4 regions of the Bradyrhizobium prioriisuperbiae genome follow, and region 1 is predicted to be linked to each of the others. Evidence: predicted binding sites of a transcription regulator. Region 1 holds the regulator's gene; each other region holds the start of a gene.
What was found. The regulator LexA, encoded in region 1, represses DNA repair genes until DNA is damaged. The targets are predictions, from matches to a motif close to TGTTCNNNNTGTGTTCNG.

Region 1 (5,971 bases):
AGCGCCCTCGGACTCGGCATGGACGTGCTGCTCGAGGTGCACAATCGCGAAGAACTGGACCGCGCGTTGAAGCTTCGTTCGCCGCTGCTCGGCGTCAATAACCGCAACCTGCGCACCTTCGAGACCACCCTCGCCACCAGCGAACAACTTGCGCCGCTGATCCCCGGGGATCGCATCATGGTCGGCGAGAGCGGCATCTTCACCCCTGCGGATCTGGCGCGGCTGGCGCGGGTGGGCATGTCGACATTCCTGGTCGGCGAGAGCCTGATGCGGCAGGCCGACGTGACGGCGGCGACTCGAACGCTGCTGGCGCGCGAGCCTGCGGCCGCGGCGCATTGACCACCTGACATGGCCAAATCGAGCAAGTCATTCAAGCAGACCGCCCTCACCCACATCGACGCCAAAGGTGAGGCGCGCATGGTCGACGTCTCGGCCAAGCCCGCGACCGAGCGTCTGGCGGTGGCCGAGGGACATGTGATCGTCTCCAAGGCGACACTCGATCTGATCGTGTCAGGCAATGCGGCGAAGGGCGATGTGCTGGGCACCGCGCGGATCGCCGGCATCATGGCGGCGAAACGGACATCCGAACTGATTCCGTTGTGCCATCCGCTGGCGCTGTCGAAAGTCACGATCGATATCGCGCCCGACAAGAAGCTGCCGGGATGCCGCGTCACCGCTACCGTCAAGGTGACCGGCCCGACCGGTGTCGAGATGGAAGCGCTGACGGCGGTTTCGGTTGCCTGCCTGACGATCTATGACATGATCAAGGCGGTGGAGCGCGGTGCGCGGATCGAGGCCATCCGCCTGATTGAAAAGAAGGGCGGCAAATCCGGGCACTTCATCATGACGGATGATGACACATCCCGTGATTCACGCACCGGCAAAGCGCGCACAAGAACGAAACAAGACTGACGGGAGTTTCCGATGGCGCTGATGCCGGTTGCTGATGCGCTCGCCGCGGTGGTGTCCGGCGTGGACCCGCTGCCGGAAGAATCTGTCACGCTCGAACAAGGCTACCATCGCGTTCTGGCGCGCGACGTCGCGGCGCGGCGGACCCAGCCGCCGAATCCGATGTCGGCGATGGACGGCTACGCGGTGCGCGCGGCTGACGTCGCCACAGTTCCCGCGCGCCTCACCGTCACCGGCGAAATCGCCGCGGGCCGTCCCTTCACCGGCACGCTGCAGCAGGGCAATGCCATCCGCATCTTCACCGGCGGCGTCATTCCCGACGGCGCGGACGCGGTGGTGATACAGGAAGACACCGATCGGGACGGCGACATCGTCATTGTCAACGAGCGCGCGGTTGCGGCACGCCACATCCGCCCCGCCGGTGTCGATTTCCGCGAAGGCGACGTGCTGCTGCACCGTGGGGCGCGCCTGACCGACCGCGCGCTGTCGCTGGCCGCTTCGATGAATCATACGACGCTGCCGGTGCGGCAGCGTCCCAAGGTGGCGATTCTCGCGACCGGCGACGAACTGGTCGCGGCCGGCGGCGCGCCTGGTCCCGGACAGATCATCTCGTCCAACGCCTATGCGCTGCAGGCGCTGGCGCGCGCGGAAGGCGCCGAAGCGATCGATCTCGGCACCGTCGGCGACACGCTCGAGGCCACAACAGCTGCGGTCCGGCGCGCGCGCGACAGCGGCGCGGATATCCTGGTGACCACCGGCGGTGCCTCGGTCGGCGATCATGACCTGGTCAAGTCCGCGCTCGATGCGGAAGGCGTCGAGATGGCGTTCTGGAAGATCGCGCTGCGCCCCGGCAAGCCGATGATGCACGGGCGGCTCGGATCGATGCGCATCCTCGGGCTACCCGGTAATCCAGTGTCCTCCTATGTCTGCGGCTTCCTGTTCATGGCGCCGCTGATCCGGGCCCTCTCCGGCCGCAGCGATATTCATCCGCCGCTGGAGGCGGCCCTGCTCGGCGGCCCGCTGCCGGAAAACGATCAGCGGCAGGATTACCTGCGCGCGCGTCTCGAGCTGCGCTCCGACGGTCTGCCGATCGCGACCGCGGTGAGCAAGCAGGACAGCTCGCTGCTCGGGAATCTCTCCGCCGCGCAGGCGCTGATCGTGCGGCCCCCATTCGCTGCAGCGGCAGCCGCGGGGTCATCGTGCTTCATCCTTAAGCTTCCCCTCTAGGCATTCTCCGATTTGTTGACCGTAAATTAAGAGGTTGCGGAACACATATGGAACATATAGTGTCCGTTCATGATTTGTTTCGAACGAGTCCCTGTTAAGCGCTTCGGCTCGATCGACTGAACTCAACTTGACAGACTCAACTGACAGACCTGCGGCTGTGACAGCGCCGTATTTTGGGGGAATGGTAAGATGCTCACGCGCAAGCAATACGAACTTCTCCGCTTCATCAATGAGCGGCTGAAGGAAGCCGGAGTGCCCCCCTCGTTCGACGAGATGAAGGACGCGCTCGACCTGCGCTCCAAATCCGGCATTCATCGCCTGATCACCGCTCTGGAAGAGCGCGGCTTCATTCGCCGCCTGCCCAACCGGGCGCGCGCGATCGAAGTCATCAAGATGCCCGAGCAAGCCGCCAACAACGGCGGCGGACGCCGGGGTTTCACCCCCAGCGTCATCGAGGGCAATCTTGGCCGGGTGGTTCGCTCCACCTCGGAAGATGAAGGCGGACGTCCGGTCGCCATTCCGGTGATGGGCCGCATCGCGGCCGGTACGCCGATCGAGGCGCTGCAGACCCGCAGCCACACCATCAACGTACCACCTGAGATGCTCGCCTCGGGCGAACACTATGCGCTGGAGGTCCGCGGTGATTCGATGGTCGAGGCCGGCATTCTCGACGGCGACATGGCGCTGATCCAACGCACCGAAGGCGCCGACACCGGCGACATCGTGGTCGCCCTGATCGACGAGGAAGAAGCCACCCTGAAACGCTTCCGCCGCCGCGGCGCCTCGATCGCCCTGGAGCCGGCGAACGCCGCCTATGAGGTGCGGATCCTGCCGCCCAACCGCGTGCGCATCCAGGGCAAGCTGGTCAGCATCTTCCGGCGTTACTGAAGCGTCTCAAGTTATCCGGCCCACAATCGCCCGGCGGAATGACATCCGCCGGGCATTTTTTGCGCGTGTGCATAGCCGACCGACGGCAGCAAGCCCGCAGCGCCTGTCCCGTCCATCATTAACGATACCGCGCGCAACACCCCCGGGTTCAAAGAATCAAACAATGGTTGATTCACCGTCGGGCCCTAGAATCCACCGGGTCGCGCCACTACGACGATTTGATCGATCCGGAGAGCTGCTGCAGATCGTGGCTCTCGCTTGCGAGGGACCTGCCAAATGTTTCGCATTCTCTCCTCGGTTCGGGAAGATGATGCGCCATTCTTGTTGATGTGCACAACGCTCGTCATCCTGTTCGGGATTGTAAGTATCGCCTGCGGCACCGCATACATCAGACAAATCAACGCACAAAAGATCGTCGCCGAAACGTCGCCGTCCCCTGCAACCATCATCTCCGCTGTTCCAATGAAGAGGAAGTACAGACCGCTTTATCCCAAATGGACCGAGGCGGTGATCAGGTTCGAGCGGCGCACGACGACAGGCATGGTTGCTTGCGAAGCGGTTCGGCTCAACTTCAATTCGTGGTCAACCGAATACCGTCCGGGAAAACTCTTCCAAGTTTATCCACGAAAAACGACGTGCGAAAATCCGATCTATGCCCCCGATATCCACGATCCTGCCAGGATCGGGTGGCTGGTTCTGATCACAACGACAATAACCGTACTTTTCGCCGGACTGATTGCCTACGGACTTTACAGGACGCGACAGCGCGAGATCGCGCTTGCAGCGACGCTCGCGATGCATTTCGATCGTCAGACTGACGACCGATTTCAGACGTGACGTCGACCGGAACCTCGACCGCATTCGAGCCCTCGAACGCCGCCTATGAGGTACGGATCCCGCCGCCCAACCGCGTGCGCATCCAAGGCAAGCAGGTCAGCATCTTCCGGCGTTACTGAAGCGAATTTTGAACCGAGAAAAAGCCGGCGGGCATTACGCCGCCGGCTTTGTTCCTGCGGCTGCCGGCCCGGCACTGTCCGGTTCCGCCGCGTATGGGCCGATGCTGGGCTCGGATGGTTAATCCAAGATTAATCCTCAACAGCAATCCCTTGCGATTTATTGGACGCCTCTTGCGCGCGTTCGGTTCAAGGTTGCCAGTGGCTCGTCGTCGCTCCCGATATCGCGCTAATCGTCAGACAGGCGATCGCTCTCGGCGGGTGTCACGTCCACCGGACGATCGCCGGTGCGATTGGGTGCGCTTGCCGCCTGCCCCTCCTCAATCGGCACAGCCGGCGCCCAGGGACGGTCGCGGCCTGCCGGCTTTTGCGCCTCGGCGATGAAGGTGCCGTCCCTGCGGCGCAGCGCCTGGGAGCCAGACCGGCGCAACCGCGCCTGATCGACCACGTACGCCGCGCAATCGGCAGGCGGCTGCCCGTGGGAGACGAGAAGCGCTGCTCTCGCGCAATCATCGGCGAACGCATCCGGCCTGATCGACAAGGCCACCAGAGACCCATCACGCATCTCGACCACGCAGCCGGCGCCGTCGCATGACACGCCTTCCATCAGGGACGGATCAGTCGCGATGCGTGCATCCGCATCCGCCGCGAGCCACTCCTTGACCAGGAAAGCATCCTTGCCGATGCGCATCAGATGCAGCCGTCCGTCCTTGCCACGCACGCCGATGTTCTGCCCGTCCGACGAGATCAGAATGTCTGGCTGCGGCGTGGCCAACGCCCACAGCGCCGCGACAGCGATCACGGCTAGACCCACGAAACGCAGCGGCGTCCGTAGCAGCCCCAGCATGATCATGCCGACCGTCGCAACCAGCAGTGGCCCGGTGCCGAACGCCGCCATCCGCCCGACCGCGCCCGGCAAAGCCGCGACCCACTGCGCAACCAGGATCATCCAGCCGATGCCGACATCCATCAATTGCCAAAACACGCCGTCGAGGCCGAACGGCATCGCGACCAGTCCCAGCAGCCCCGCCGGCATCACCAGCGCTGAGACCACCGGCATTGCCGCCAGATTGGCCAGCACGCCATAGGGCGTGATGCGATGGAAATGGAACGCCGCATAAGGCGTGGTGGCGAGGCCCGCGATCAGCGACGCCAGCATCAGCAGCATGAATTCGCGTCCGCCCCACAGCGCGATCCGCGTGGCCGTGGAATTGTCCGACGTTGCAAACAACGCCGGTAAACCGTTCGCCACCAGCGCGACCAGGCCGAGCGTCGCGGCAAACGACATCTGGAAGCTCGGGTGCACCAGCGCCTGCGGCGCAAGCACGAGCACCGTCATCGCGGCGATCGCCAGTGTGCGGAAAGTGATGGCGCGCCGGTCCACCATGATCGCGATCAGCACCACGGCCGTCATCAAGAACGAGCGCTGCGTCGCCACCTCGGAGCCCGACAGCAGGAGATAGAACGCGGCCGCGATCAGGGCCGCGACCGCCGACCATTTCTTGATCGGCGCGGAGACGGTCCACGCCGGCACCAGCGCCAGCAGGCCCCGCATGGCGAAGAACACGATGCCGGCCACCACCGCCATGTGATAACCGAAGATCGACAGCACGTGTCCCAGGCCCGAGATGAACATGGCGTCGTTCACCGGCGTGGTAATGGCGTCACGGCGGCAAGGAGTGCGGTGGCGATGGCGCGGGAATCGCCGCTCAGCGCAGTGCGGATACGGGCATCGATGGCGTCGCGCATACCCTGCAGTGTCGCCGCATAACGCAGCCACAGCCCGCCTCCGCTGGGCGGCGCTTCGGTGGCCTTGATGGCTCCCATCACGAAACCGGAGGCGCCGATGCCCTGGAAATACAGGTCGCGACCGAAATCGTAGCTGCCCGGCCGCAGCGGTGCGAGCGGCGGCGTCAGCCGTGCCTTCATCTCGACAAAGCTGCCGACGGCGGGCGCCAAACCCTTCCTGACCGACAGCCGCACCCGCGTCAGCT
Region 2 (5,971 bases), 1.9 Mb from region 1:
ACAAGGCTTACGACAGCGCCGAATTGCGCGAGGAATTGCACGCGCGCGGGACCAAGCCGGTTATCCCAAACCGCCGCAACAGGAAGCAACCTTTTAGCTTCAACAAGCGCCTCTACAAGCTGCGCTGGCGTATCGAGAGCGCTTTCAGCAGACTGAAGGACTTCAGGCGCATCGCAACCCGATACGATAAGCTGGCCCGCAACTACTTGGCATCTGTCTGCCTCGCCGCCGCTCTTGTATGGTGGATCTAATGAGTCTGGACCCTAGTACCCGGAATCAGAGCTGAGTGATACGCGATCCTCTGCGGAAGAAGGGGCTTCTCTTGCTAGCAGAATCATCCTGACCTTGAATCGCGACTCACGTTCCAAGAAAAGGGGGTACTAGCTTTTTGTTTTGACGCGTTTTCTTCACGCGAACCGGTATCCACTTCGCTCGAAAACGCTCTAGCGTTCCTCGCGAACGCCAACCGTCAACATGCAAAAATGCCCGCGGCAAGCGCGGGCATTTGAGCAGATCTTCAGCAAAGCCGGTGGTGTCAGACCGGCGCCATCTCGCTGCGAATTTCGGCGCGCAGTTCATCGATCAGGCGCAGACCCTTCTTGGTTTCGATATGCCAGAAGGTCCAGCCGTTGCAGGCCTGCGCGCCTTGCGCCAGCGCGCCCATGCGATGGATCGAGCCGACCTTGTCGCCGAACAGGATGGCGCCGTCGGCGCGCACCAATGCGCCGTACTTTTTCTTGGCGTCGACCAGTTTGGTGCCCGGCGAGATCATGCCACGCTCGATCAGTTCGGAGAACGCCACCCGCGGGGCATCGCGGGCGGTCATGAACGGGGCGAGAGTGGCTTCCGGCAGCGGTTCGATCGCTGCGATACGTTGTTCCGCCGCGGTCGCGTAGGTGCGATCGCGCTCGAAGCCGATGTAGCTGCGGCCCAATCGTTTGGCGACGGCGCCGGTGGTGCCGGTACCATTGAACGGATCAATCACCAGATCGCCCGGCTTGGACGACGACAGCAGCACGCGCGCCAGCAGCCCTTCCGGCTTCTGAGTCGGATGCACTTTCTTGCCGTCGGCGCCCTTGAGGCGTTCTTCGCCGGTGCACAACGGAATCAGCCAGTCGGAGCGGGCCTGCACATCTTCGTTGGCGGCCTTCAGGGCTTCATAGTTGAAGGTGTAGCCCTTGGCGTTTTCATCACGCGCGGCCCAGATCATGGTCTCGTGCGCATTGGTGAAGCGCCGGCCGCGAAAATTCGGCATCGGATTGGTTTTGCGCCAGACGATGTCGTTGAGGACCCAGAAGCCGAGGTCCTGCATGATCGCGCCGACGCGAAAGATGTTGTGATAGGAGCCGATCACCCACAGCGTGGCCGACGGTTTCATGATCCGCCGCGCGGCGAGCAGCCATGCGCGGGTGAAATCATCGTAGGCGGCGAAGGAGGCGAACTTGTCCCAGTCGTCGTTGACGGCATCGACATGGGATTCGTCGGGGCGCTTGAGATCGCCCTTGAGCTGCAGGTTGTAGGGTGGATCTGCGAACACCAGATCCACCGAACCAGCCGGCAGCTTCGACATTTCAGCGACGCAATCGCCCACAATGATGCGGGACGATGGCGAACTTTCAAAATGAGAGCGGGGCGCCCTTACAGACGCCCCGCGACGCGACACACCCATGACTCAAAACTCGACTCAGGCGACGCAGCCGGCGACGCGGGACCAACAAACCGACTACGTTCACCATGGCGGCCCAAGGTAAAAATCGACTTAACTCCCGTTCATGTTGCGGGTCGCGTGACGTGTTGATGTCGTTTTTTTTCTGCCGTTCATGCGACGGCGCGGCATTGATGCGGAAACGGCGCGCGAATCATGGGTTTCAAGCATCATTCGCCGTGCGAAAAGCGTTCATGTCGCCATTGCGACGCGCGCCAGGGTGCACGAGGGCTCGCAAAAGGGAATCCCAGGCACTAGGCAACTTTTGCCGGGCACGCTATTTATTAGGTGATTGGAAATTTTTGCGGCCAAGCCGCGTTGTCTCGTGGCAGATTGCTGCGAGGCAATCATCAGTGAAGGAGATGCTCCATGCGCTACGATGACTTCCGTCGCAGCGACAACATCGACGACCGTCGCGACGACAGCGGCGGTGGTGGTGGCGGGGGCGGCTTCGGCCTTCCGATGGGCGGTGGCGGCGGCCTCGGCATTGGCACCGTGATCGTGCTGGGCCTGATCGGCTGGGCGGTCGGCATCGATCCGCGCATCCTGATCGGCGGCGCGGAAATCCTGACCGGCGGCCAGCAGCAGGCGCCGAGCTATCAGACCGACCGCAGGTCGTCCGGCCCGGCAAAGGCCGGTGCCCCCAAAGATGAAATGGGCAGCATGATCTCCGGCGTGCTCGGCGAGATCGACGATCGCTGGACTGAAATCTTCCAGTCCTCCGGCCAAACCTACACCGGCCCGCGCATCGTGCTGTTCAAGAATGCCACCAATGGCGGCCGCTGCGGCATGGCGCAGTCGGCAATGGGGCCGTTCTATTGTCCGCCCGACAAGCAGATCTTCCTCGACACCGGATTCTTCCGCGAGGTCGAGACCCGCTTCCGCGGCTGCACCGGCAGCGCCTGCAAATTCACCGCCGCCTACATCATCGCGCACGAGGCCGGTCATCACATCCAGAACCTGCTCGGCATCCTGCCGCGGGTGACACGGATGCAGCAGCAGGCCGGCAGCAAGGCCGAAGCCAACAAGCTGCAGGTGATGGTCGAATTGCAGGCGGATTGCCTGTCCGGTGTCTGGGTCAATCGCGAGCAGAAGAAGCGTCCGAACTTCCTCGAAGAGGGCGATATCGATGCGGCGCTGACCACCGCGTCGGCGATCGGCGACGACACCCTGCAACGACAGGCGACGGGCCGCGTGGTGCCTGATTCATTCACCCACGGCTCGGCTGAGCAGCGCAAGCGCTGGTTCATGACCGGCTATCAGCAAGGCACCGTGCAGGCGTGCAACACCTTCAGCGCCAGCAACCTGTAGAGGCGGTCTGCGGTGAATTCGTAGCCCGGGTGAGCGAAGCGATACCCGGGGATTGATCTCAAGTCGCTGACCCGGATGTCGCTGCGCTTATCCGGGCTACGAGTTGAATCGTGGAGAAGGTCTTAGCCACATGGCGTCGATCGACGAGACCAAGGCGTTCGTACCGCTGAACATCGCGGTGCTGACGATTTCAGACACCCGCTCGCTCGACGACGACAAGTCCGGCGCCACGCTGCAGGACCGTCTGACGGCGGCGGGTCATCGTCTCGCCGGGCGTGACATCGTCACCGACGACGTCGAGGCGATCCGGGCCAAGGTCAGGACCTGGATCGCCGACAGCGGCGTCGACGCCATCATCACCACCGGCGGCACCGGCTTCACCGGCCGTGATGTGACACCGGAGGCGATCGAGCCGCTGTTCGAAAAGCGGATGGACGGCTTCTCCATCGCCTTCCACATGCTCAGCCATGCCAAGATCGGCGCCTCGACCATCCAGAGCCGCGCCACCGCCGGTGTCGCCGGCGCCACCTTCATCTTCTGCCTGCCGGGATCGCCCGGCGCCTGCCGCGACGGCTGGGACGGGATTCTCTCAGCCCAGCTCGATTACCGCACGCGCCCCTGCAATTTTGTCGAGATCATGCCGCGGCTGGACGAGCATCTGAAGCGCGGCAACCAATTAAGTTGACCGAGGCAACTAAATGGCCGCCCGATCCGGAACGAAAATCCGGGTTCGCAGCAGCGCCCGGCCGGAGCGGCCGAGATGAGCCAGTAGCTTGGCTTCGGAGCGGCGCGCGGTCGGTGAATAGCCGCCAAGCCGATCGTAATGGGTGCGGGAAATCAGCAGGCCCTGGTCGACCGGAGGCCGGCGCAACAACAGCCGGACAAAGTGCTTGGCGGCATCTCCCAGCGACGCATCCATGTAGGGCGAACGAGCGTAGCGGAACACACCGGCGCGCAGCCGGCCGCTTGCGGCCACCGCCTGGACGAACTGTGAGGTCTCGTCGATCCAGCCATTGTCCAGCACGGCGCCCGGATGCAGGAACATCAGCCAGTCGGACTTGGCGTGGCGAGCACCCGCGGCCAGCGCCTCGGCCCGCGATCCCTTGACCGGGAGAAAATTGCAGCCGGCGACATCAGCCACCCGTTCGATCGCATCGGTGCCGGAGCGGTCGACCAGCAGCACCTCGCGGATGACACCTGCGGCGGCGCCGGGCACCAGCGCTGCCAGCGTGGCCACCACGGGCTGCTCACCGCCGTCGGTCGGGATAATGACGCTCAACATCTGATGGCGCGGTCCTCGGGTCTGCTGACCGCACCATTATCATCTCGTTGTCATGAAATCAGCCGGTCGGGTGTTATCAGGCCTGATCAATTAGTAGTCAGACGGAGCGACGTCACGCGCCTATGCCCTGTGTCGTAAGCCGCGCCATAGGCGCCGAAAGCTTCCCTGCGGACAGCGATTATTTGTTCTTGTTTTGTTCGTATTTGCTGCCTACATTCATTTCATGAGTCCAGCAGCCCGCTCGAAATCATCTGCCCCGAAGAAACCCCCGCTGGCGCCGGTGCCCTCCGCGCCGCCAGTGGGGGCGGTTGCGCCGTTCGGAGAGCCGGGCACGCTTGTCGATCCCGGGACGATTCTCGACCTGGGAACGCTGGTCGACAAGGAGCGGCGGCGAGGCCGGGGCGCGCAGTCCAACGCCAGCGGCCGCTTCGAGGCTGAGGCCCGCGTGGCCTTCGACGACGGCTGGCAGAGTTTTGAAGACCTGCCGCCGTTCAAGACCACGGTCGGGATCGACACCGCGCGCAAGGTCATCACCCGCAACGACTCGCCCGATATCGGCTTCGATCGCTCGATCAATCCCTATCGCGGCTGTGAGCACGGCTGCGTCTACTGTTTCGCGCGCCCGACCCACGCCTATATGGGATTGTCGCCGGGGCTGGATTTCGAATCCAAGCTGTTCGCCAAGCCGGATGCGCCGGCGCTACTGGAAAAGGAACTGGCGGCGTCCGACTATGAGCCGCGCATGATCGCGATCGGTACCAACACCGATCCGTACCAGCCGATCGAGCGCGAGTATAAAATCATGCGCGGCATTCTCGAGGTGCTGGAGCGCGTCGGCCATCCGGTCGGCATCGTCACCAAGTCGGCGCTGGTGATGCGCGACGTCGACATCCTGTCGCGGATGGCGAAGCGAAATCTGGTCAAGGTCGCGCTGTCGGTAACCACCATGGACCCGAAGCTTGCGCGCACCATGGAGCCGCGCGCCGCCACGCCCGCAAAGCGCCTCGAGGCGCTGCGCGCGCTGTCGGAGGCGGGCGTACCGACCACGGTGATGGTGGCGCCGATCATTCCCGCACTCAACGACTCCGAGATCGAGCGCATCATCGATGCCGCCGCCCATGCCGGGGTCAAGGAGGCGAGTTATGTGCTGCTGCGCCTGCCGCTGGAGGTGCGCGACCTGTTTCGCGAATGGCTGATGGCGAATTATCCCGACCGCTACCGCCACATCTTCACCCTGATCCGCGACATGCGCGACGGCCGCGACTACGACTCGCAGTGGGGCACGCGGATGAAGGGGACGGGGCCGATGGCCTGGATGATCGGCCGCCGCTTCGAGATCGCCTGCGCCAAGGTCGGCATGAACAAGCGCCGCGCCAAGCTCACCACCGATCATTTCGCGCGGCCGAAACGCGGCGGCCAGCAGCTCGGTTTGTTTGACTAGTTCGAAGGAGAGAAGCATGTCCGAACAGGTGTCCGCTCCCGAGCCACGTTTTACGGTGCTGACGCTGGGCGTCGACGATGTCGGCAAAAGCTCGGCGTTTTATCGCGCGCTCGGCTTCACGCGAAGGCTGAGGGCGACCGGCGACGAGGTCGCGTTTTTCGAAACCGGCGGCTCGGTGCTGGCGCTTTATTCATGGGACAAGCTGGCGCGCGAAGCCGAACTCGAAGCTTTG
Region 3 (5,971 bases), 4.1 Mb from region 1:
CCGGACTTCACCATCGAGATCCTGCGCTTTCCCCATGTGTTCGGCCTGCGCCTGACGCCGAAACTGCCCGCCATCTTTGACGATGAGGTGACGCTGGCCTCGCAGCCGTTTGATGCGGAGCCGGTGCTGTAGACACCCAAATTAGGCCGTGCGTCGAGTTTTCGATCGGATGTTCCGGCCGCGTCTCACTGCTCGCGCGCGACAGCCGGCTCCGCGCTAGGTCGCAGGCCGACTACGCACCGGAACAATCTCCTTAAGGCGGTCAAGGATGAGGTTGCGGCATATGGTGGCGCGCTTCTTGCCGTACAGACCATACGGAATCAATTGTTTTTCTATGATTTCAATGGCTTCATTGGGAAGCGAAATTGAAAATTGGGGAGATTCGCCTTCTTGGTTCATGGGACGCAGCTACAATGTAATTGCAATGGAAAGACATTGTTATACAATAAAGCTGTAAAAGCGAATCGACATCGGTGGTGTGGATGCGCTTAAATAAAAAGCCCCTCGCAAGAGGGGCCTTTATTGATGGCGCGAGCGACCAGATTCGAACTGGTAACCGGGAACTTAGTAGGGACCTGCTCTATCCAGTTGAGCTACGCCCGCCACCACCAGAACGCCTCAGTGTTGCAAGCACTGGGGCGTTTTCTTTGCTCGACTCACCGAATCTGATGCGCCGGACATTGCTGAACGGTAAGACGAGTCCGTTCCAGCGGTCAAGGAATAGAGTCGGTTCCTAAATCAAGTACTAAATGTGGTGGAAGATTGGGAAAGGGCGGGTGGCCGATTCAACTCTCATTCACCGTAAGTATCAGTGAGTCCTCAGGGATTCGAAGCTAGAAAAGTTTCCGACAGCGGGTTTTTCTCACGCTCGCCTGCCTCATCACGGCGGAATATTTTGCTATTGGACCTCCATATTTGCGGGCAACCATCCTGAGAGGAGTTCGCGTTACCTCCGACGAACATAGAATTCCTGAACAGGCACGCCTCGGCTGAGTTGTTGAGATAAGCTCACCTGCCTGCGTAGAAGCTTCCGCTTCTCCAGGATGAACTCAGCGGCAAGGTCACCTTCCTCGCAAATCTCCAATCCCTCACCTAGCCCTTCGTGTTTCTCGAAATAGGCGAGCGCAGCCTCAGGGCTTGTTTCACCCGGCACCGACCAATCGTCTTTTTCTGGAGGGGAGAACTTCGGGGTGAGTCTCCTCAAGTCGTACCAGTGAACTTCCTTAGCCTCCGTACCAATGAGAGGCTGCTTCGTGAGGAGTTCTATCGCCCCCTCATAATCCAACCTCGCTTTCGTGAGCTGATCGATGGTTTCTGCGGTGTCATCCACGGTGCCAGTCACTTCAGCCCTTCCCGTTCGCATCTTGCCCGCTTCCAGCATCTCAAGTTGCCGCATGATCATCTCCCGCTTCGCCAGATAACTCATTGCCGTTTCCATCAAGACCGTCACAGGACCCGGAATATCGCGTGCGCCAGCTTCCCATCTGCGTACGGTGCGCCCACCATCAACAAGACCAAGCATGCGAGCGAGCCCATCCGCGCTGAACCCCAAGACGGCCCGAGCAGCCTTCAAATCATCGGGTGTTCGCACGAGTTTTGGGGGGATCGCCACTTACAACTCTCGCCATGTCGGGCATTGCGCCTAACCAGTATAGGCTAAATAATCCTATATCAAGTAGGTCCAATGGACCTAGCTTATCGCCATTGATGAGTGAGTTGCTGCGGATGTACAAATGGAGCCTTGCGGGCCGAGTTCGGAGAACTGGTAAGGAGCATATCATACGCCCGGCCATTTGTTCTTCTAATGTTCTTGCGTCCCTGCCCCCCTTCCGCTAGCCTTTTGCCCGGCACGGGGGCGGCATGGTCCAGCGGGTTTCCACGGTGGCGTTCGAGGGCATCGAGGCTCGCGCCGTCGACGTCCAGGTCCAGATCATCCCCGGATTGCCCAACTTCCTGATCGTGGGCCTGCCCGACAAGGCGGTGTCGGAAGCCCGCGAGCGGGTGCGGGCGGCGCTGGTCGCCTCCGGCCTCGCGCTGCCGGCCCGCCGCATCGTGGTCAATCTCGCGCCGGCCGACCTGCCGAAGGAAGGCAGCCATTATGATCTGCCGATCGCGCTGGGCCTGATGGCTGCGATCGGCGCATTGCCGTCCGACGCGCTTGCGGGCTTTACCGTGCTCGGCGAACTCGGCCTCGATGGCTCGATTGCGCCCGTTGCCGGCGTGCTGCCGGCCGCCATGGGCGCCAATGGCCGCGATGAGGGCCTGATCTGCCCCGCGGCCTGCGGACCGGAAGCGGCCTGGGCAAGCCCCGACATGGAGATCATCGCGGCAAGCTCCCTGATCCAGCTCGCCAACCACTTCAAAGGCACGCAAGTGCTGTCGCGACCGCAGGCCGCTATCCGCACTGAGGCCCCCAACCTGCTGGATCTGCGCGACATCAAGGGACAGGAGAGCGCCAAGCGCGCGCTGGAGATCGCGGCCGCCGGCGGCCATCACCTGCTGATGATCGGCGCGCCCGGCGCCGGCAAGTCGATGCTGGCGGCACGGCTGCCGTCGATCCTGCCGCCGCTGTCGCCGCAGGAATTGCTCGACGTCTCGATGATCGCCTCGGTGGCCGGCGAGATCAGGGACGGCGCGCTGACATCGCGGCGCCCGTTCCGCGCGCCGCATCATTCCGCCAGCATGGCCGCGCTGACCGGCGGCGGCATCCGCGCCAGGCCCGGCGAGGTATCGCTCGCCCACAACGGCGTGCTGTTTCTGGACGAACTGCCCGAGTTCGAGCCGCGGGTGCTGGATTCGCTGCGGCAGCCGCTGGAGAACGGCGAGGTCGCGGTATCGCGGGTCAATCATCGCGTCACGTATCCCGCCCGCTTCATGATGGTGGCGGCAATGAATCCCTGCCGCTGCGGCGAAGCGTTCGCGCCGGGCTTTTCCTGCAAGCGCGGCCGCATCGACCGCTGCACGTCGGATTATCAAAGCCGCATTTCCGGCCCGCTGATGGATCGCATCGACCTGCGCATCGAAGTGCCCGCCGTCACCGCCGCCGACCTGATCCTGCCGCCGCCGGCGGAAGGCTCCGCCGAGGTCGCGGCCCGCGTGGCGGCGGCGCGCGCCATCCAGGCGCAGCGCTACGCCGCCGCCGGCTTGCCCAGCGTCCGCACCAATGCGGAAGCGCCCGCCGCCGTGCTGGAGGAGATCGCGAAGCCCGATGCCCAGGGGCTCGCACTATTGCGCGACGCCGCCGACCGCATGCGCCTGTCGGCGCGTGGTTATCACCGCGTGCTGCGGGTCGCACGCACGCTGGCCGATCTCGACGGCGTGGCCAGTGTCGGAAAACTGCATCTGGCAGAGGCGCTGTCGTATCGCGCGCTGGCGGATGGTGTGCGCAGCGCGGCGTAATGCAATGGCGTCGAAGGCTCCAAGGAACATCCCCTCTTCGCACAACCTCCTGATGAGCTTTGAACCCAGCACTATTTCAAACGACATACCCCATATTGCTCATCACTGAATTGCATTTGACGCATTTGTCGCGACGACGGCGCTTTTCGCCGCGCGCGAAACAGGAGATTGCCATGTCCGTTGTGATGCGGTGGGATCCCACCATCCGCAATGATGTGACCGAAAGCGAGTGGCTCGAGGGCGTGAAGAGCACCTGGCATTACCTGATCGATCTGCCGCCCAACACGACCAGTCTCGCCATCATCAATGCGATACGAGGGACCGGCAAGAAGATCACGATCGTGCCGGAACCCAAGCCCTACATGCCCGATAAATCGGATGCCAACGCGCATGCCGATCCGGTCAATCCGCAGGCCGCGACCCGCCCCGGCGGCACACCGGAAGGCGGGACCAACCCGGGCTCCGGCACCGGCGGCGGTAGCGACGTGGTGCTGGCGTTTGTCGCGCAGGATTGGGACAAGCCGTCGGCGGCCGCCTCGCTGCGTGCGGCGGACGAAACGCTGCTGCACGAACTCGTGCACGCGATGCGCCAGGCGCAGGGACTGGAAGACACGATCCCGCTGGAGGCGCCGTTTGCCGTGCTGCGCAAGGGCAGCGGGAGCATTTCCTCGCTGATGAGCGGGGAGGCGGGACCGACCACCAAATACAGCCAGATCTACAATGAATATGAAGAGTTCGTCGCCATCGTCATTACCAACATCTATCGCTCGGAAGCCCAGCGCATCGGGCTCAAGCGCGACCATCTCGGCGAGAAAGGCAAGGACGCCGAGCTCAGATACCCGCTCACCAATCCCCGCAACTTCCTCACTGTGTGGCGAACGCAGCTCGAGCAGATGAGCCGGGAGATGCCGCGGGTCTGCGGCAAGCTTGCGGAGGTCCGCTGCGCCTTTAATCCGATCTCCGAACTGTACGCGAGCCGACGCAACGCGGCGTGACATCTCGGACGTCGCGCTGAGCGAACAGCAGGCGGCGGCTCACTCGGTCGTGCGGGCAACATGCAGATTCGGCACGCCCACCCCGCGGGCGCGGATCGGTACCGCCAGCTGCCCACCGCTGACATCGAGACTAAAGCCATCGCCGTCGGGGCGCAGGCGCAATGCGATTGTCCTGCCTGCATTGCGCCAATCCGCCGTCTCGCCATCGTCGAGATAGACAACGGAAGCGCCATGATCGCGTGTTCCGAACACGATCGCCGTCAGCCCGTTCTCGTCTTCGATCGGAACGATCGCGCCCGCGCGAACGAACAGCGGCAGCCGGCCCAGAGGGGCCGCAACGGTGACGGTTCGCCCGCCCTCGCATGGCGTGCCGTCATGCCAGTCGTACCAGCCGCCAGGATGGGCGGGCAGATAGACCTCGCGCGTGGTCGCTCCCTCCTCCAGCACCGGAGCGACAAGCAGATCGGGGCCGAGCATGAAGGCATCCTCGACGGCGCGCGCGCGCGCGTCCGCAGCGAAATCCCACAGCAGCGGGCGCACCGGCGGCACGTCGTCCGCCGCCGCGCGCCACATCTGGGTGTAGAGATAGGGCAAAAGGCTGTGGCGCAGGTTCATCGCGGACCGGACCTGGGGAAGCACGTCGGGATGCATCCAGGGCGCGGTGACGATGCCGCTGGTTTTCCAGGAGTTCATCACCATGCGCGGCCACAGCGCGCAGAACTCGACAAAACGACAGAGCAGTTCCGGGCCGGGCGACGGGCCATGGAAGCCGCCGACGTCGTGGCCGATGTTGTAGAGCCCCGACAGGCTCATGTTCAGGCCCTGGGTCAGATTGTAGCGCAGCGTCTTCCAGGACGTCTCATTGTCGCCGCTCCAGGTCTGGCCGTAACGAGCGATGCCGGCGCCGCCGGCGCGCGTGATGGTGTAGGGGCGCTTGCTAGGTGCCTGCGCGGCCTGCGTCTCATAGGCGAGCTTGTGCATCAGCAGCGCCTGCGCGGGACGCGCCAGCATTTGCGGGAACGGCCGGCCGTCGCCATTGCACACCGCGTCCTCGTCCCAGATCTCGAATTCGTTGTTGTCGCTCCACACTGATGTGACGCCATAGGCGAGCAGCGCGTCGCGGATGCCGTCCGCCCACCACTGCCGTCCCCCGGGATTGGTGAAGTCAACATGGAAGCCAAGGCCGTCCCAGAATTGCGCCACCGCAGGCTCGCCGGTCTCGCCGTCGGCGACCAGGATGCGGTTGGTCTTTGCCTGGTCGAGCCGCGGATGATCGTCGAGCAGGCAGGGCTTGATGTTGGTGACCGGCTGCATGCCGGCCGCCTTGAGCCGCGCCATGGTCGCCGCCGGATCCGGAAACTTGTCGCGATTCCAGTTGAAGACATAGCGCCGGTTGCCGATCGAGGTGTAGCCCGAGCCGAAATGAAAGCTGTCGCAGCGAATGCCGTGGCGTTTGCACTCGTCGATAAAGGCGGTGATGCGCGCGTCCGCATCCGGCGCGTCGGCGATGGTCATGGTGGTCATCGCGAAGCCGAGCGTCCAGCGCGGCGCGAACGCCTGTCCGCCGGTCAGCCAGG
Region 4 (5,971 bases), 4.5 Mb from region 1:
CATTTTTCCAGATTCGGCTCGGTATCCGGCTTGATCGCATCCGCCGGGCATTCCGGTTCGCAAACCCCGCAATCGATACATTCGTCCGGATGGATCACCAGCATGTTCTCGCCCTCGTAGAAACAATCGACGGGGCATACCTCGACGCAATCCGTGTACTTACATTTGATGCAATTATCGGTGACGACGTAAGTCATCCAAGGCTCCGGAACGGGTCAGATATCTTGCGATGGCGTAGCGCAGGACGCCCGCTGCCGCAAGGGAAGCACTGCATAGCAGTCACCCCCCGGACAACCCAAGCAACTTATTACCGGGGCGACCTTTTATGGGCCGGTATCCTGCGGGTCCGAACTCTCCGCGTTCTGCGGATCCGGCTTCTGCAAATCGGTATAAAGCGCGCGGGCCGACGACGCATCACCCCGCCGCTCGGCAAATCCCGTGACCTTGAGGATGCGAACGGTGCGGTCGAGCGCCACCGTCAGCACGTCTCCCGGCTTGACCCCATGTCCAGGCGACGTCTCGCGCACACCATTGAGACGAACGTGACCGCTCGCTACCAGCGACGCCGCGTCGCTGCGGGTTTTCACCACCCGCGCATGCCACAGCCATTTGTCGATGCGCTGGCGCTCCACGCGGCGCTGTCGTCCTCTGTGTGCCAGTGTCCCGAATCCGAAGTTCGCATCACTCAACCGCACTTTCGGAGCGAACTTCGGATTCGATCAGGACACTCGAAAACTTTAGATTCTAGTGTGGCTTATGTTTCCGAAATTCCCTCGATGAGATCGCCGCGATGTGAGGGGAATTTCGGAAACGCCACACTAGGTTTAACCGTCCTTGCGCGCCGCCGTGAGCTGCTCCTTCAGGGCAGCCAGTTTGGCAAACGGCGAATTGGGGTCGATCGGCCGCTCGCGCTCACGCGGCGGCGGATTGCCTTGTCCGTGACGCGGCCCGTTGTTCCCCGGGCGGCTGTCATTGCGGCCCTGCTGTCCGCCCCTGAACTTGCCCTTGAAGCCTTCGGGTGGCCGTCCGCGCTGCTTGCGATGATCATTGTCGCGTGGCGGGCGGCCTTGGGCGCCATCCGTGGCAGCGGCGGGCGCTCCCTCCGGACGGGGTGCATCAGGACGAGGTCCGTCGGCGCGAAGCTTGCGGAATTCGTCGCGGCGATCGCGCCGGCCCCGGCCATCGCCACGCCCCGGACGCTCCCGCGCCTCGCCCTCGCCAGCCGGCGCACCGGCCGCTGCCTGAGGTTGATGGCGGCGATGCTGATTGCGGTCGTGGCGCGGACGCCGTTCTTCCGAGCGTCCACCCGGACGCCAGACTTCGATCAGTTCGGGCTCGGCGGCAACGGCCTCTGCCGCCGGCGCTTCTGCAGCCTCGGTGGCTGCCGGCTCGGTGCCTGCAGCTTCGGCAATTGCAGGCTCGGCGGTGACGTCGGCCGCGGGCTCCGCAGACTGCGACTCCACCGGCGTATCGCCAGCGGTTTCGACGACGGCAGGTGCGCTCTCGAACGGATTGACCAGCGCCCCAGCTGAAGATGCACCATCGGCGATGGCTTCGGGTGCGGCGGCCTCTTCAGATGCGACAGCTTCTTCAGTTGCAACGGCTTCGGGCGCAACCGCATCAGCGGCGGCTTCAGCCACCGGGGCTTCCGGCTCCGCCGCGACGCTTGCGACGGCCTCGACTGTTTCTGTCTCAGGTGTCTCGCCCGCATCGATTGCCACAGTCTCACCAGAGCCGGCATCGACAACGGCTGTATCGTCCGCGACCGGGGCGGCCGCATCCTCAGCAGCAGCGACCACGGGCTTTTCGGGCGCCGGTGGCAACGGCGGTCGCTTTTCCATGCGATAGCCGAGCGCGCGCAGGACCGACGCAAAGTCTTCGCCGGCCGAGCCGGTCAGCGATGTCATCGCCTGGGTCACGGTGAAGCCGCGGCCATCGAAAGCGCCGCCCGGCTTTACGCCCGGCGAGTTCTCGCGCCAGGCCAGCGCGGGGCGAATCAGATCGGCCAACCGCTCCAGGATGTCGACGCGCACGGCGCGCTCGCCGCACTGGCGATAGCCGAGCACACGATAGGCATCGCGGCTGAGCGCCTTGTCGACCGGAAACGAGGTGCGTCCGCTGGACGCCAGATGCTGCGCGCCGGACAGCGCGGATGCATCCACATTGTCCAGTTTCTGCGCCCACAGCAGCGAGGCGATGCCGCGCGCGGCGGGCTTCAGCAGCGAGGGGATGTAGATGTGATAGGCGCCGAAACGCACGCCATACTTGCGCAGCGTCGCGCGCGAGGGCTGATCGAGATCTTTCATCTCGGTCGCGATCTTCTGGCGCTCCAGCACGCCGAGCGACTCGACCAGCTGGAATGCGATGCCGCGGGCGATGCCGGTGACGTCTTCCGCCTTCGAGACTTCGAACAGCGGCCCGAGCAGCTTTTCGATGTGGGTCTTGAGCCAGAGATCGAGCCGGGCCTGCACCGCATCGCGCGGCGCTCCGGTCAGGCGATCGTCGGCGATGATGCGAAGGCGCGGATGCAGCACATCGTCGGCGGCGACGATCTTGGCCACCGCGTCGCCGGTCCAGCGCAGCGTGCCGTCGGACGCCAGCACGAACTGATCGTCCGGCGCCTTCGACAGTTTTTCCGCGCGTGCATCGATTTCGCCGGCCAGAGCCTTCAGGGCCGCGGCTTGTAAAGCCTTGGCTTCGGAGCCCGCCTCGGCGGCATCCGGCGCAAACATGAACCCGTCGAGGCGGCCAATGACATGGCCCTCAACAACGACTTCGCCGGTCTTTCCAATTTCAGTATTCAGCATCGTGTTTTCCCGCAAGCGGCGCATCAATACACTGGTCCGGCGGTCAACGAAACGCTCAGTTAGCCGTTCATGCAGTGCATCTGACAATTTATCTTCGACCGAACGCGAAATTTCCTGCCAATGTTCCGGATCGGCCAGCCAATCGGGGCGATTTGCCGCAAATGTCCAGGTCCTGATCTGGGCGATACGGCCGGATAATGTGTCGATATCGCCGTCGGTCCGGTCGGTCGGGGCGATTTGCGCGGCGAACCAGTCGTCCGGTATCCGCCCTTTCTGCATCAGGAACCCATACAGGGTCGTGACAAGCTCGGCATGGGCCGCGGGCGCAACCCTGCGATAATCCGGAATCTGGCAGGCTTCCCACAGCCGCTCGATGGCGGCCGCGCCCTGCGCCATGTCGCGGACATCGCCGTCGCGCGAGGCATGATCCAGCACACGCAGATCCTCGGCGACCGGCGCGCGGGTCAGCGCCTCGTGTGACGGCGTTTGCGCCAGTGACACCTGCAACGCGGCGAGTGACGAGAAGTCCAGCTTCGCATTGCGCCACTGCAGCACCTTGACGCTGTCGAAGGCATGATTCTGCAGCGCGTCGACCAATTCGGGTTCGAACGGCTCGCAGCGGCCGGTGGTGCCGAAGGTGCCGTCGCGGGTGGCACGGCCGGCGCGGCCGGCGATCTGGGCGAATTCCGACGGCGTCAGCCGGCGGAATTGATAGCCGTCGTATTTGCGGTCGGAGGCAAACGCGACGTGGTCGACATCGAGATTGAGCCCCATGCCGATGGCGTCGGTGGCGACCAGATAATCGACATCGCCCGACTGAAACAGATCGACCTGGGCATTGCGCGTGCGCGGCGACAGCGATCCCAGCACCACCGCGGCACCGCCGTGCTGGCGGCGGATCAATTCGGCGATCGCATAAACCTCGTCGGCGGAAAACGCCACGATGGCCGTGCGCCGCGGCTGCCGGGTGATCTTGCGATCGCCGGAAAACATCAGCTGCGACAGCCGGGGCCGCGTAACGATGTTGGCGGCCGGCAACAGCCGCTCGATGATCGGGCGCATGGTGGCCGCGCCCAGCAGCAACGTCTCGTCACGGCCGCGGCGATTGAGGATCCGGTCGGTGAACACATGGCCGCGCTCGAGATCGGCGGCGATCTGGATTTCGTCGACGGCGAGAAACGACACGTCGAGGTCGCGCGGCATCGCCTCCACGGTCGAAACCCAGAACCGCGCTTTGGGCGGCTTGATCTTCTCCTCGCCGGTGATCAGCGCGACGTCGGCGGGACCGACCCGGGCGACGATCTTGTTATAGACCTCGCGCGCCAAAAGGCGCAGCGGCAAGCCGATGATGCCGGAGGAATGCGCAAGCATCCGCTCGATCGCAAGATGGGTCTTGCCGGTATTGGTGGGGCCGAGGACAGCGGTGACACCGGCGCCGGGAGCGCGCCCGTTCGCAAGCGACGGCAGAGATGACGACATCGACGACAAAGACCTGGACGACAAAGGCATGCGTGCAGCGATTCTCGGCTTGGTGTGACCCCGATCTAAAACGTCTGGAAAACGTTAGTCACGGGAATGGGTTGTCTCACAATGTGACGCCCAGCGAAGCTGAACTTAAGGTTGGGAACGAGTCCGGAACGAACCACGTCCGAATCGCTGACTCGCGTTGAGAACACGGAAGACTCGTCAAGATGTCGTCGCTCGCGCCGACGACTCGGCACTACATCAAGTCCATCACCTTTCAGCTGCACGCGGAATTCTACGCAATTGTTAATTGCTGGGCGCCGCGCCTTCGTGACAAGAGTCAACAGGATTCCTTGCACCTTGCTGATCGTTCCTCGGCGGCTCTCTGCACGGCCCTGCCGCCGCGGCCGCCGTTCTATCGGATCTTTTATAGGGTTCCTGTTGCGTCTCTATTGCGTCTTGGCCGTGGTGCGCACCACCGCCGTCGAGACGAACTGGGTCGCCTCCAGCGCGGCCATGCCGATCGGGGTCGGCACCATGACCTTGAGGGGTGCAAGCACGCGCGTGCCGGCGATCGGCGCCAGCCACACCTCCATGTCGCGCTGAGCCGCGAGATATTTGAGGGCGGCCCGTTCCGGAATGTATCCGGAGATCGGCTTGAAATAGATCGCGCAGACCACAACCTGGCCCTGATAACCCCTGACCTTGACGGTTTCGAGCCGCTTGTAGTCCAGCCGCAGGTCATAACGCATCCGGCCATCGAAAATGGCGTTGTTGGATTTGCAGGCGTCGGGGCCCAGCAATTCGCCGCTGCCCGCCACCCGCACCAGCGAGCCGGTCATCGGATCGATCACGCCGCGCCGGTGTGCATCGGTCACCGGAATGCGATCCGGTGACGGCTCCGGTGACGGCTCGATCACGGTGTCCTTGATATTGCCGGCCAGCAACAGGATCCGGATGGTCTCGGACTTCTTATCGGAGGCGATCGTGGCCGCATAATTCGACGGCGCGAGCTGACCATTGACGATGCGGCCCTGGGAGGCGCCGGTGCCATGGCCGCCGGCAAATGCCTTCATGATGCCGGTGGAAGCGCCATTGGCCGAGGCCGAGAACTGGTCGTCGGCGATATCGATGGCCCAGGTGCCTTTCCCGACCGGAATTCCGGCCAGCGAAGCCTCGTAGCGGGCATCGAGCCGCCCCTGCGCACTGGCGGCCCCGGTCCAGGCCAGGATCGAGGTCACGGAGACGGCCAAAATCGTCACAGCCACGCCAAACCGGGCCACGACGGACCGGCTGCAATGCTCAGAAATCCGAAAAACCACCACCGACGGCAAGTCCTGTTCCGCACCCACGAGTGCCCCGCATCCGAAGTTCGTGATCCATCGCAGCACTCTCTGACACGAACTTCGGATGCATCAGGGGCACTCGCAAATCTATGATTCTAGTGCCGCTTTTCGATCTGAAGTTCCTGGGATGAGTTTGCCGCGAGTGGTGCAGGAACTTCAGATCGGCGGCACTAGGGCCATATAGGCGTCGTTTCCAACAAACAAAGCGACCGGCAATAAAGCATTTCCCGATAAGGTAAAATTCGAAGCGTCGTCAAACAGATATCGCTTTCCGAAGGCCCCGATCATGCGGCGGCGATTGCGTCGTTAATATGTTAGGGCAAAACGGCTTCCCGCAGGCTGTAGATCTGCTAA

Region 2: the regulator LexA is predicted to act here: its motif matches at 4,482-4,499, upstream of RS897_RS42145 (PA0069 family radical SAM protein).
Region 3: the regulator LexA is predicted to act here: its motif matches at 1,795-1,812, upstream of RS897_RS10390 (YifB family Mg chelatase-like AAA ATPase).
Region 4: the regulator LexA is predicted to act here: its motif matches at 4,430-4,447, upstream of RS897_RS12545 (helicase-related protein).

What each region holds. Positions count from the first base shown of each region.
Region 1 is NZ_CP135921.1:7,163,568-7,169,538, forward strand. Features, by position in the region: gene trpC (indole-3-glycerol phosphate synthase TrpC) at 1-339, shown strand, start outside; gene moaC (cyclic pyranopterin monophosphate synthase MoaC) at 349-912, shown strand; gene RS897_RS33580 (molybdopterin molybdotransferase MoeA) at 925-2,136, shown strand; gene lexA (transcriptional repressor LexA) at 2,326-3,024, shown strand; gene RS897_RS33590 (hypothetical protein) at 3,301-3,861, shown strand; partial or broken gene RS897_RS33595 (transcriptional repressor LexA) at 3,870-3,980, shown strand; partial or broken gene RS897_RS33600 (ComEC/Rec2 family competence protein) at 4,207-5,971, opposite strand, start outside.
Region 2 is NZ_CP135921.1:9,067,359-9,073,329, reverse strand. Features, by position in the region: one part of gene RS897_RS42170 (IS5 family transposase) at 1-251, shown strand, start outside; gene RS897_RS42165 (site-specific DNA-methyltransferase) at 536-1,669, opposite strand; gene ypfJ (KPN_02809 family neutral zinc metallopeptidase) at 2,075-3,016, shown strand; gene moaB (molybdenum cofactor biosynthesis protein B) at 3,147-3,701, shown strand; gene RS897_RS42150 (glycosyltransferase family protein) at 3,711-4,298, opposite strand; gene RS897_RS42145 (PA0069 family radical SAM protein) at 4,522-5,739, shown strand; gene RS897_RS42140 (VOC family protein) at 5,756-5,971, shown strand, end outside.
Region 3 is NZ_CP135921.1:2,214,959-2,220,929, forward strand. Features, by position in the region: gene RS897_RS10370 (PAS domain-containing protein) at 1-132, shown strand, start outside; gene RS897_RS10375 (hypothetical protein) at 217-399, opposite strand; tRNA gene RS897_RS10380 (tRNA-Ser) at 527-603, opposite strand; gene RS897_RS10385 (hypothetical protein) at 947-1,522, opposite strand; gene RS897_RS10390 (YifB family Mg chelatase-like AAA ATPase) at 1,861-3,399, shown strand; gene RS897_RS10395 (hypothetical protein) at 3,573-4,394, shown strand; gene RS897_RS10400 (TIM-barrel domain-containing protein) at 4,434-5,971, opposite strand, start outside.
Region 4 is NZ_CP135921.1:2,657,375-2,663,345, reverse strand. Features, by position in the region: gene fdxA (ferredoxin FdxA) at 1-197, opposite strand, end outside; gene RS897_RS12550 (RNA-binding S4 domain-containing protein) at 324-632, opposite strand; gene RS897_RS12545 (helicase-related protein) at 825-4,316, opposite strand; gene RS897_RS12540 (DUF3108 domain-containing protein) at 4,721-5,533, opposite strand.